Regions from separate parts of the Serratia sp. CoH_134_PS_4 genome, predicted to be linked through region 2. Evidence: predicted binding sites of a transcription regulator. Region 2 holds the regulator's gene; each other region holds the start of a gene.
What was found. The regulator CRP, encoded in region 2, controls carbon source genes, mostly activating them, when cyclic AMP is high. The targets are predictions, from matches to a motif close to ATGTGANNNNNNTCACAT.
Positions count from the first base shown of each region.

Region 1: AC2FCQ_RS08130 (iron-containing alcohol dehydrogenase) is a predicted target of CRP. The motif match lies at 2,512-2,529, and genes of this name have one in related genera.
Region 3: udp (uridine phosphorylase) is a predicted target of CRP. The motif match lies at 1,960-1,977, and genes of this name have one in related genera.

Region 1 is NZ_JBXWKI010000003.1:270,394-274,443, reverse strand. Features, by position in the region: gene AC2FCQ_RS08145 (cupin domain-containing protein) at 1-217, opposite strand, end outside; gene AC2FCQ_RS08140 (NAD(P)/FAD-dependent oxidoreductase) at 239-1,540, opposite strand; gene AC2FCQ_RS08135 (helix-turn-helix transcriptional regulator) at 1,642-2,400, opposite strand; gene AC2FCQ_RS08130 (iron-containing alcohol dehydrogenase) at 2,666-3,793, shown strand; gene AC2FCQ_RS08125 (LysR family transcriptional regulator) at 3,927-4,050, opposite strand, start outside.
Region 2 is NZ_JBXWKI010000009.1:46,678-50,727, reverse strand. Features, by position in the region: gene argD (bifunctional acetylornithine/succinyldiaminopimelate transaminase) at 1-256, shown strand, start outside; gene AC2FCQ_RS15340 (YccS/YhfK family putative transporter) at 341-2,413, opposite strand; gene crp (cAMP-activated global transcriptional regulator CRP) at 2,468-3,100, opposite strand; gene AC2FCQ_RS15330 (OsmC family protein) at 3,480-3,887, shown strand; gene AC2FCQ_RS15325 (phosphoribulokinase) at 3,926-4,050, opposite strand, start outside.
Region 3 is NZ_JBXWKI010000007.1:21,786-25,835, reverse strand. Features, by position in the region: gene metE (5-methyltetrahydropteroyltriglutamate--homocysteine S-methyltransferase) at 1-609, shown strand, start outside; gene AC2FCQ_RS12600 (dienelactone hydrolase family protein) at 704-1,540, opposite strand; gene udp (uridine phosphorylase) at 2,049-2,810, shown strand; gene AC2FCQ_RS12590 (tyrosine-protein phosphatase) at 3,129-3,911, shown strand; gene AC2FCQ_RS12585 (DedA family protein) at 3,998-4,050, shown strand, end outside.

The DNA.
Region 1 (4,050 bases), on a different contig from region 2:
CTTCCCATACGGTGGCATGTTCGGCGAACGGGTATTCCATCACGAAGGTGCCGCGCGTACAGCTAAAAATGCCGCAGTTCAGGTTATCGGTTGGCTCACCGAAAATAGTCGCGACGCCCACGTTCGGCTCCCCGGCGATCACCTTGGCACCCAGGTTGCTGACGCTGCCAATTTCCAGCAATTCAGGCAGCGGTTGCTTAAGCAGTAATGGTTTCATGTCTTTCTCCTCTCATAAGAATTAACGGCGGCCTTTCCAGTAGCCGGATGTCTGGTGCCAAACTTTGCCGGCAGTGGTCATCACCCGCCGCAGTTTGTCCTTGCCGAAGATATTGACGTGCGGAATCGAACTCATCAGATCGTAACGATCCGATCCTTCGCTCATGCCCTCCGCCAGCACCTTGCAGACGATATGACTCGGCGTGACGCCAAAGCCGGAGTAACCCTGTACGTAGAACACGTTATCGTGCTGTGGCAAGGTACCAATCTGCGGGAACAGGTTGGCGCTACAGCACAGCGGGCCGCCCCAGGCCAGGTCGATTTTGACGTCATGCAGATAGGGGAACACCTTCAACATCAGATTACGGTTCCAGGCTTTGAGATCTGCCGGAATGTATTCGATCAACCGGGTCGCACTGCCGAACAGCAGCCGGTTTTCATTGGTCACCCGGTAGTAGTCGATCACCGGGCGAATATCGCTGTAGGCGCCGCGGATCGGGCTGATCTGCCGGATCAACGCGTCAGGGAGCGGTTCGGTCGCCAATTGGAAAGCATAGGTATTGATGGTTTTGTTGTAGATGAACGGCTCCATGCCGTTGAGAAAACCGTTGCAGGCCCACAGCATCTTATTGGCGCGTACCGATCCCATGGCGGTGCGTACCTTAATGCGCGAACCGTACTCCACGCCCAGCACGCTGCTGTTCTCGAAAATTTTCACACCGTAGTCGCTCAGCGCTTTGGCCTCGCCCAGCAGCAGGTTAAGTGAATGCACATGCCCGCCGCCCATGTGTTTCAACGCGCAGGTATAAGCGTCCGATCCCACCACCTGCTTCACTTCCGCACCGGTATAAAGTTCGATCTCTTCGTCAGGCGATACCGCTTTAAATTCCTTCAGCCAGCTGCGCAGGGTTTTCTCCTGGCGCGCGTTGCTGCCGAGGTAGCCGTAGCCAAAGCAAAAATCGGCGTCGATTTGGTATTTTTTGATGCGTTCGCGAATAATCCCAGCACCGAGGTTGCTGATTTTAAAGATGGTTTCCAGCCCGGCAGGACCGACGTGGCGTTTGATCTTTTCCAGGTCATGGCCGATCCCCGCCATCACCTGCCCACCGTTGCGGCCGGTGCCACCGTAGCCCAGATGACGTCCTTCGAGAATGGCGATATTGGTGATGCCCCGCTCCGCCAGCTCCAGGGCAGTATTAATGCCGGAGAAGCCGCCACCGATGATGACGACGTCAACGTCCAGATCTTCTTCCAACGTCGGGAAGCGCAGATCGTACTTTTTGGTTGCCGCGTAGTAGGTTAAGGATTCGATATTATTATTCACTGCCGCACTCCCGATGACCTTGGCTCTATCATCGGATTATCGGCAAGCGACCCGGCGGCCACCATATCCCCTTAGGGACATTCGCAACAAATAATTAACACTCAGGCACTGCGTCGCAGCGGGGTGGCTAACAGCAAGCTGAACAGTTCAGCCTGTGAGCCGATATTCAGCTTGCTGTAGATGTTCTTGCGGTGATTTTTCACCGTGCCCACGCTGATGAACAACCGGTCAGCAATCTGCTGTGAGCCGCAACCCTCAAGGATCAGATCCACAATCTCGCGTTCGCGGGGCGTCAGCAGATAACGCGCCTGCACGGCCTTGTCCATTACCTTTTCCGGCGTAGCGGGGGCGGCAATCACTTCCCCATGCAGACGAGCGACGCTTTTCAATAGCGTCAGCGCATCGCGTAAATCCGCCAGTTGGGGGGAGCGTACCCCGACCGATTGACGCGCCGACCCGAAGAACACCCCCAGCCCGCGTTCCGCCGTCAGGGGCAACAGCACGCCAGCTTCGTCATGCCAGCCGGTCTTGCGGTAAAAATTACGGTAATAATCAGTATGGTAGAAACCGCAAGGCGCGAGCTGGCGCAGCGTTAGCACGTCGCCCCCAGCGCCGCCGTTCAGCGCCTGATAAAACGGATCCTGGAGGTAGGCGCCCTGTTGGTAAAGTTGGTTAACCGCGTCGCTATTTTCCTTCTCGGTTTTTATCAGGCAGCGCGGCGCCTGGCCGCGTTCAAAGGCGTAGACAATGGCATTATCAAAAGCGAAAAAGCCTTCCAGCCAGGCCAACAAGCCAGGATAAAAGCCTGGGGTCGCCACCGCGTCGATCACCGCTGATAATCGTTCGACCTGAATAGTCATCTCTGCCCGCCATCATTAATAAATTAACAATCACTGTGCTCCGGCTTCATCCTGGCCTGCTTGTTATAAAAAACACTCAATGGCGCCAAATGCAATCCCTGAATTGTTTACATGTTAAACAAATCACACCTTCGCGAGATTATTGCGCCCTGCCACAATCATGCTGGGTTAACATATTAATGGAATGTCATTCAGGCAGTGAAAAGCAGTGGTTCGGCCGCTGAGGCTGGCTTATGCTGTGGTTTTCGTGCGCCAAGGAGAGACTATGACAACCAGCCTGACGATCGCCAACCGCCATACCTGGTTCGGCCACGGCAGTATCAGCCAACTGATCCCGCTACTGAACGCAGAACCGCAGCCGACGCTACTGTTTAGCTGCCGCTCATTTCTCAAAGGCGCGGTGTATTCTTCGCTGGCGGACACGTTGACGCCGCTGCTTATTGGCACTGAAATCGTCAGCCACGAGGCGTCACCGCACGAGATTGACGCCTGGGTAGCGCGCTGGCGCGGCAAGGCTCAGCGGGTGGTGGCGATCGGCGGCGGTAGCGTGCTGGATGCCGCCAAGGCCTTTGCCGCCCTGGTTGAGCACCCACTGCCAACCCTGCGCTATATGGAAAAAGTCGGCGACACTAAAATCAGTGGGGCCACCTTGCCGCTGATTGCCATCCCGACCACGGCCGGTACCGGCAGCGAAGTCACCCAGAATGCGGTCATCACAGATACCCAGTTCAGTAAGGTGAAAGCCTCGCTGCGGCATAACAATTTTGTCCCTCATACCGCTATTCTGGACCCACAACTGCTGCAGGGTGCGCCGGATAAGGTCCTGGCTTACTGCGCCATCGATGCCTTCACCCATTTGTTCGAGGCCTACCTGTCCAAAACCGCCAATGCCATGACGCGAGAGATGTCATTGACCGGTATCCGCCACTTCCTGCAAGCCTGGCCCAGGCTCAACCGCAGCGATCAGGCACGTGAGGACATCATGCAGGCGTCCTACTTAGGTGGGCTGACGCTGAGTGCCGCGGGGCTGGGTGTGATCCACGGTATTGCAGGTGAGATTGGCGCATTGCGCGATTATCACCACGGACAGGTCTGCGGCCGTCTGCTGCTGCCTTTCCTCGAGCTGCTGGCTCAAAGTGAACAACCGCAGCAGCGGGCACTGATGGCCGACCTCGCCACTCGCCTGTTCCCCGAACAACATGACAGCCCGGAACGCTACCTGATCGACTTCATTACCCGCAACGCCATCGCCACGTTTTGGCAGGACGATCTGCCCCTGTCCGCCGACGAACTGGCCGTGACGCTGGCTAAATCCAACAGCAAGAACGCGCTGATCGACTACAGTGCGCCGCAGCGTCAGCTGATGATCGAAGGCGCATTCCGCGTCGAATGATTATAGAATGAGATCAACGTAATAGCGGGGGATCGGAAATGGGTATCATCAGCTGGATTTTCACCGGCATCGCGATTGGCATACTGGTCGGTGTGCTGCTCAAAATTTTCAGCAAGAAGAAAGATCAGTAACATCAAGCTGTTCCATGAGCCGCCAGCAGGCACTCGTGGAACAGCTTCACGACCCGTTGCGGGCTGGGTGAACGCCGTAATACGCTGGAATACTCACAGTGGTAACAGAACAGCGACGGTTTGATC
Region 2 (4,050 bases):
AAAGAAGGTGGGCGAGAAGTACGGTATCTTCAGCGACATTCGTGGCATGGGCCTGCTGATTGGTGCTGAGCTGACACCGCAATATCAGGGTAAAGCGCGTGACTTCCTGACCGCTGCCGCTGCACGTGGGCTGATGATTCTTAACGCCGGGCCAAATGTGATCCGCTTTGCTCCTTCGCTGGTGGTAGAGATTCAGGATATTGACGAGGGTATGGCACTGTTTGAGTTGGCCGTGCAGGATGTGATTAACGCTTAATGCGTCGCATGGATTACGGGGCGCGCCCCTCCCACTAAACAACAGAGCACTATGTCATCAACCTAAGGGCGCCCTACGGCGCCCTTATTGATCGCGTAATTTACGCTTCAGCCAGATGCCGTGGTGCGGACGCTGGCGCCAGGCCAGTGACGAAATGGTGTGCATCACACTCAGGTGCGACAAAATGCGTCGCAGGTGGCGTTCCATCTCGGTAATCGGCATCTCTGGGTGGAGATCCGGCGGCTGCATGATGGCGTTGCTGCTCGGCCCGTCGTATTCCAGGCGCTGCTGACAGCTTTGCAGCGCGATTTCACAGGTTTGCAGATACTCCTCCGCCAGCTTTGGCGTCAGCATATAGTGTTCACGCGCCAGAATGGTCATTGCATTAAGATGCTCAACAATAAACTGGCTGTGTGTCACCCACAGGCGCATATCCGCCAGATAGCTCGATTCAAACCCCGGCTCCTGCATTGCCTGATTAAGCGAGGTGAAAAGCGCATTGTGTGACTGATTGACCTGCATGCGGGCATAGGCCAGCGCACTGGGATCGGGCTCTTGCTCTTCCAACAGTAAACGCAATGCCTGTTGATCGTTCTCCAGCGCTTGGTGAGCGTTCTTACGCAGCAAACCGCTTTGCCACTGTGGCCATAACCAGATGGTGCTGCCGAACACCAGCACACAACCGATCAAGGTATCGATCAGGCGTGGAACCAAAAAATGGGTACCGTTTAGCGCCAGTAATTGCAAGGTGTAGACCGCCGTTACCGTAAAACCAATCACTGCCAACCCGTAGTTTTTACGCGAGACCAAGTAGGCCAGCAGGGTGATAACCAGCATTACGCTCAGCGTTTCAGCCTCAGGCAACTGCAGTTGCAGCAGGCCGGCGGCGAGCACCAGCCCAACCAGGGTGCCAAGCGCACGGTGCTGGATACGTACCCGGGTGGCGTTGTAGCCATTCTGGCTCACCAGCATGATGGTCAGCAGTATCCAGTAAGGCTTCGGTAAGTTGAAAATCATCCCGAGGCTACTGCCGGCAGCGAGTGTGACACCCAGGCGTGCCGCATTGCGCAGGGCGTTGGATTTAAATGACAGATAACTAACTAGCGCAGGCCAGAACGGCAAACGGTTTTGATTGGCCATCAGATCGCGTCGGTAAAGCGGGTGTTGGGTGCGTAACAGACGAGCAATACGGCTGAAATGGTAGTAACAGAACTGCCCAACGGGGTTATCCGGGTGCTGCGCTGCCACTTTCTCTAGCGCCGCCAGTTCATTGTCCATATTGAAACGCTGAGAATGCTGGTGATAGAGAATATCGTGTGCCACCGTGCGCAGCCGGCCGGCAATCACCTGTGCATTGCGGCGGATGATGGCTTCGGCCTGGCTTTGCTCCACCAGTTTTTGCACTTCTTCCGGCAGATGTAGACTGACGGTAATGTGTTCCTGCAGATCCAGTGCGACCTGAAAAGTACGCTGTAGGCGCTTTTGTTCGAGGTTACTGGCGTGCGGTAGAAAGTTAAGCTGCTGATACAGCAGGGTGATCAGATCCATCACTTTTTGCTGGCGTATCAACAGTGGCGGTAATGCGGTCTGTGGATCGGTATGCTGGGTCAGCAGCGAATATTTGGCCTCAAAGTAGTCCGCCAGTTCCAAATAGAGCTGATTGAGCGATTCGCGCATCGGTTGTTCTTTCCACAGCGTGAACCAAAACCAGGTAAACAGCCCGTACCAGGCGGTACCCACGACGTATAGCAGCGGTGCGTGCCAAAGCGGAACTGTACCGGCCATACTGAGGGAGAAAATGGCGGCAACCAGCGAGGCGGGCAACAGGCGGGCATGTAACGGACTTATTTCACCGCTGACGCCGAGAAGCAGTGCCAGGCCAAGCATCAACACCGGCAACGGCAAGTGCCAAAGCAATGCTTGCTGTAATAGCAGGCTGCTGAGTGCAAATAGAGAGCCACCGACGATCAGACGTTTGAAGAAGCGTTTGTGAGGGGTGTCTAGCCCGGCAATATTGCAGCAGGCAGGAACCAGGGAAAATAATAGGCCGTATTGCAGTTGGCCGCTCAACAGGCCGAGTAACACTGGCAGGCACAGCACCAGCGTTTGCCGCAGTGCATAGTTGACTTCCGGGTGGTAAATCAGTCTGCGCCACATGATGACTTGGGGCATAAAAAAACGGCGCGAATCATCGCGCCGTTTTTTCAGTGATTAACGCGTGCCGTAAACGACAATGGTTTTGCCGTGGGCGGAGATCAGGTTTTGATCTTCAAGCATTTTCAGAATACGGCCAACGGTTTCACGTGAACAACCGACGATTTGGCCAATTTCCTGACGAGTAATTTTAATCTGCATACCATCAGGATGGGTCATGGCATCAGGTTGTTTCGCCAGGTTCAGCAGTGTTTGCGCGATACGGCCTGTAACGTCCAGGAAGGCGAGGTTACCCACTTTCTCAGATGTTATCTGCAGACGGTTTGCCATCTGGGCTGACAGGCGCATCAGGATGTCCGGGTTGACCTGAATTAACTGGCGGAATTTCTTGTAGGAAATTTCAGCCACTTCGCAGGCGGTCTTCGCCCTAACCCAGGCGCTACGCTCCTGACCTTCTTCAAATAATCCAAGCTCGCCGATGAAATCCCCCTGGTTAAGGTAGGATAAAATCATCTCTTTACCTTCTTCATCCTTAATCAGCACCGCGACGGAGCCTTTGACGATGTAGTAAAGCGTTTCGGCTTTTTCACCTTGGTGAATCAGCGTACTTTTGGATGGATATTTGTGGATATGGCAATGAGACAGGAACCATTCGAGAGTAGGGTCTGTTTGCGGTTTGCCGAGAACCATTCGCTGTTATCCTCTGTTGTTATCGCTGCCTTGTGTCACAGGGGTCAGAGTTCCCTGTAAAACCTGTTGTCGCCGTTGTTTTAATGGTGGCTATCAGCAGATTTTGAGGCGTGTCATAAATATACGCTGTCGCTCTAGCATATTAACTTGCCGGGAGAGCTGCAAGCTACATTCTGTTAACATACCGGTAAAGGAGCCTTTCCCTGGGAGTTTCCCTGAAATCAGTGTCCCGGAAAGATTTATTGCGGCTCTGTTTGTAGCACAGAGTGAGGCGGGTGTCTTGTGTTGTCTCGCTTCAGCATGATTAGCATCAGGTTCCGTTGCCAGTTTCTATGCGAAAGCGTACCCTGATTTTAAGAAATTAACCGGAGTGACCAGTATGCAGGCAAGAGTTAAGTGGGTGGAAGGGTTAACGTTTCTGGGTGAATCCGCGTCTGGCCATCAGGTGTTGATGGACGGCAATGCGGGCGACAAAGCGCCCAGCCCGATGGAAATGGTGCTGATGTCGGTAGGGGGCTGTAGTGCTATCGATGTGGTGTCGATCCTGCAAAAAGGGCGTAATGATGTGCGTGATTGCGAGGTCAAGCTGACTTCTGAACGACGTGAAGAAGCACCGCGGCTGTTCACCCATATCAACCTGCACTTTATCGTGAGCGGTAAAGATCTGAGCGACAAAATCGTTGAGCGGGCGGTGAATCTCTCGGCGGAGAAATACTGCTCGGTGTCATTGATGCTGAGTAAGGCCGCCAGCGTGACTCACAGCTTTGAAATCCGCGACGTGGCCTAATGGTGAAAAGGCGCGGCTGACTGCCGCGCTCTACCCACTTATTCGATTTTTTTGCCTTCCAGCAGACGCTGCACCAAGGGTGCCATGATCAGCTCCATCGCCAGCCCCATTTTGCCGCCCGGCACCACAAGCGTATTGATGTGTGAGATAAAGGATCCCTGCA
Region 3 (4,050 bases), on a different contig from region 2:
GGTCCGGTGACCATTCTTTGCTGGTCATTCCCGCGTGAGGACGTGACCCGTGAAGTGATTGCCAAACAGATCGCTCTGGCGCTGCGTGATGAAGTGGAAGATCTGGAAAAGGCCGGTATCGGTATCATCCAGATTGATGAACCTGCACTGCGTGAAGGTCTGCCGCTGCGTCAATCTGACTGGGCAGCTTACCTGAACTGGGCGGTAGATGCGTTTAAACTGAATGCCGCTGTGGCGCAAGATGACACGCAGATCCACACCCACATGTGTTACTGCGAGTTTAACGACATCATGGATTCGATTGCCGCGTTGGATGCTGACGTGATCACCATCGAAACCTCGCGTTCCGATATGGACCTGTTGGAAGCCTTCAAAGAGTTTGAGTATCCAAACGAAATCGGGCCGGGCGTGTATGACATTCACTCGCCAAACGTGCCAAGCGTGGAATGGATCGAAGCGTTGTTGCGTAAGGCCGCGCAGAACATCCCGGCAGAGCGCCTGTGGGTTAACCCAGACTGCGGCCTGAAAACCCGCGGTTGGCCGGAAACCCGCCAATCATTGGCCAACATGGTGTTGGCTGCACAGCGCTTGCGTGAGCTGCAGGATTAATCGTCGCAAAAAATGGAGTGAGGGTTTGATGTGATGATTCAGGGCGCCTCGGCGCCCTTTCTTATGCCCTCAGCCGTTGCTGAGGGACTGGGCGTTATTTAATGCCAGGTACGCCATGCTGAGCAAACCATGCCAGCATGCGCTGCCAGCCATCTTCTGCCGCTTCGGCGTCATAACTTGGACGGTAGTCGGCATTGAAGGCGTGGCCGGCTTCAGGGTAAACCACGATTTCTGCGCTGGCGTTAGCCGCACGGATCGCCTGTCGCATGCTCTCTACGGTATCCAGTGGGATACTGCTGTCCTGACCGCCGTACAGCCCAAGCACGGGGGCGGAGAGCTGCGTGGCGATATCGACCGGAAACTTTGGCGAGTTAAGCGTTTTTTCACCCACCAGTTTGCCATACCAAGCGACGGCAGCCTTTAACTGCGGGTTATGGGCCGCATACAGCCAGGTAATACGCCCGCCCCAGCAAAAACCGGTAATGGCCAACTTGCCTGCGTCCCCGCCGTGACGGGTCGCCCAATGTGCTGCATGATCCAAATCCGCCAATACCTGGCGATCTGGCACTTTGTTCACCAGCTTTTGAAACAGTTCACCGATGTCGGTGTAATCTTTGGCATCCCCCTGACGGAAATACAGCTCAGGTGCAATCGCCAGATAGCCTTGCTTTGCCAAACGACGGCACACGTCCTGGATATGTTCATGGACGCCAAAAATTTCCTGTACCACCAGCACAACCGGGAATGGGCCACTGTGATCTGCCGGTTTGGCGATATAGGCCGGCAGATTGTCGCCCTGCGAAGGAATGGTGGTTTCCCCTGCATGAATGCCTTGTTCATCGGTAAGAATGGTTGAGGCAGCCAACGGTGTTACGGCAGGGGTGAATCCCCCCTGAGCCTGTTTTAATGTCATCACATGATCGGTTTTCATTGCGGTCTCCGTGCAATAGAGAAAAGCGCTGAGATTAACTATAGGAAAGATTACGCGTTATTGGCATCGAGTTGAGCATTTTCGGTCAAGTCTGTAAAAAACGGTTAATTATCTGGCTTTACTGCATTTTTGTTGTCTTTTTATCATGCTATTACGCATGTTGACACCTAGGAGTGCCATAAGGTGCGTTAGCTGCCGTTTATATGGCTAAGTTGCCGATAAACGGGGCGTATTTTCTGAGGTCGCGTAAATAGTGGGCTAGAGAACAGGCCTTTGCGATCGGAGACGCACCGCGGGAAACGGCCGTACAGTTTGTCAGCTAGACTTGTGGCAACTGAGGTGCATATATCGGCCTTTTGGCTTATTTTTGTGACCATAGTCACGAAAATTATGTAGATTGCATTTTGTTTCTTTATTCAAAGTGATGGTCGTCACTAAATTGAGTGGCGATTTTCAGTAGAGTACTTTTTTGTTCCTCCCAATAAACATGATCTATGAGGAGTCTCGCATGTCTCAATCTGACGTTTTTCATCTCGGCCTCACTAAAAACGATTTACAAGGGGCCCAGCTTGCCATCGTTCCTGGCGATCCACAGCGCGTAGAGAAAATTGCCAAGCTGATGGAAAATCCGGTGCATCTGGCTTCCCATCGTGAATTTACCTCATGGCGTGCAGAGCTGGACGGTAAGGCCGTTATCGTCTGCTCCACCGGTATCGGTGGCCCGTCTACGTCTATCGCCGTTGAAGAGCTGGCGCAGTTGGGTATCCGGACCTTCTTGCGTATCGGCACCACGGGCGCGATCCAGTCAAACATCAATGTCGGTGACGTGCTGGTGACCACTGCGGCAGTTCGCCTTGATGGCGCAAGCTTGCACTTTGCACCGATGGAATTCCCGGCCGTGGCCGATTTCACCTGTACCACGGCATTGGTCGAAGCGGCTAAAGCTGCGGGTGCGACCACGCACATTGGCGTTACCGCGTCTTCCGATACCTTCTATCCAGGTCAGGAACGTTACGATACCTACTCCGGCCGGGTTGTTAGCCGTTTCAAAGGCTCGATGGAAGAGTGGCAGTCGATGGGTGTAATGAACTATGAAATGGAATCGGCCACGCTGCTGACCATGTGTGCAAGCCAAGGTCTGCGTGCGGGTATGGTTGCCGGTGTGATCGTTAACCGCACCCAGCAAGAAATCCCGAACGCGGAAACCATGAAAAACACCGAAAGCAAAGCGGTGCAGATCGTGGTTGATGCGGCACGCCGCCTGCTGTAATTCCTCTGCAATTCAACGGGCCGTCCCGCGGCCCGTTTTGTCATTCAGTCGTAATCTGTTACGGTTATAACCCATCGTCTTTCACGTTGCAGCGTTGTTGGCTGCCGTCAGTTATGTGGCCCGTTCTTGGGTCAAACCCCTTACGGGGCCGCTGCGAGCAGCGTTCAAGTCTGCTCCCGGCAGATTTGTCACCCCAGTGACTTACCTGAGTAAGCGCCTGAGGGTGCCCGACCTGGCCACCTCTTTAATCCGTTGAGCCCGGTTCTACCGATGCTATCAGAGGTTGCGTTTTTTCAGACAGTAACAACGAGGACGTCTATGACCGCTCAGATCCTGCTTCATCCTTCATTGGCACCGCTTGATGGCGGCATTAATTTTCGTGATCTTGGGGGCAATAGCGTCACCGATGGTCGCCGTATCAAACGTGGCCTGTTGTTTCGTTCCGGCTCGCTAGAGCGCCTGACGGAAAATGACTGCACTTTCTTGGCCGGCGTGCCTGTTCGTTCGGTGCTGGATTACCGTGATGCCGATGAAGTGCAGGCCAAGCCTGATGTTCTGTGGCGCGGTGCCGATTATCATCATTTCCCGGCCAACCCGCTGAGCAATGAAGTCAACGCCAATTTGGAAAAGCTAAACAGTGAAACGCTCGCCGGTTTCGATGCCCAAATGTTTATGCTGGAACTGTACCGCCGATTACCGTTCGGCAATGCGGCGTATAAACAGTTGGCACAACTGCTGAGCAAGGCGGATCACGGGGCGATCGTCCAGCATTGTGCGGTCGGCAAGGATCGCACGGGGATAGGATCGGCGTTGGTGTTATTTGCACTGGGAGCTGATGAAGCGACGGTTGTGGAAGATTACCTGTTAACTGAAACCACGCTGGCAACGTTCCGTGAACACATGCTGGATCAACTGTCGATTCGCCTGAATGATTCTGCGTTGAAACAGTTTGCTTACGTGCTCAGCGCCCGTGAAGAGTTCCTGATGACTGCACTGAGTTGTATTCGTGAGCAACATGGCTCTACCGATCGTTGGCTTGAAGCGGAATACGGCTTGGGCCAGGAACAGCGTGAAGCGCTGCAGGCGTTTTACCTCGAGTAAACCGTGCTGATGTTTAACCGGGGTTTAATCTGCCCCGGCTGGCATTCAGTATTCTTGGGGGATAAATCCCATATCAGGAGCCTGTATTGAGCCTCAATGACATTATCCACTGGGTCAGCGAAACCGTGCGCCAGCACGA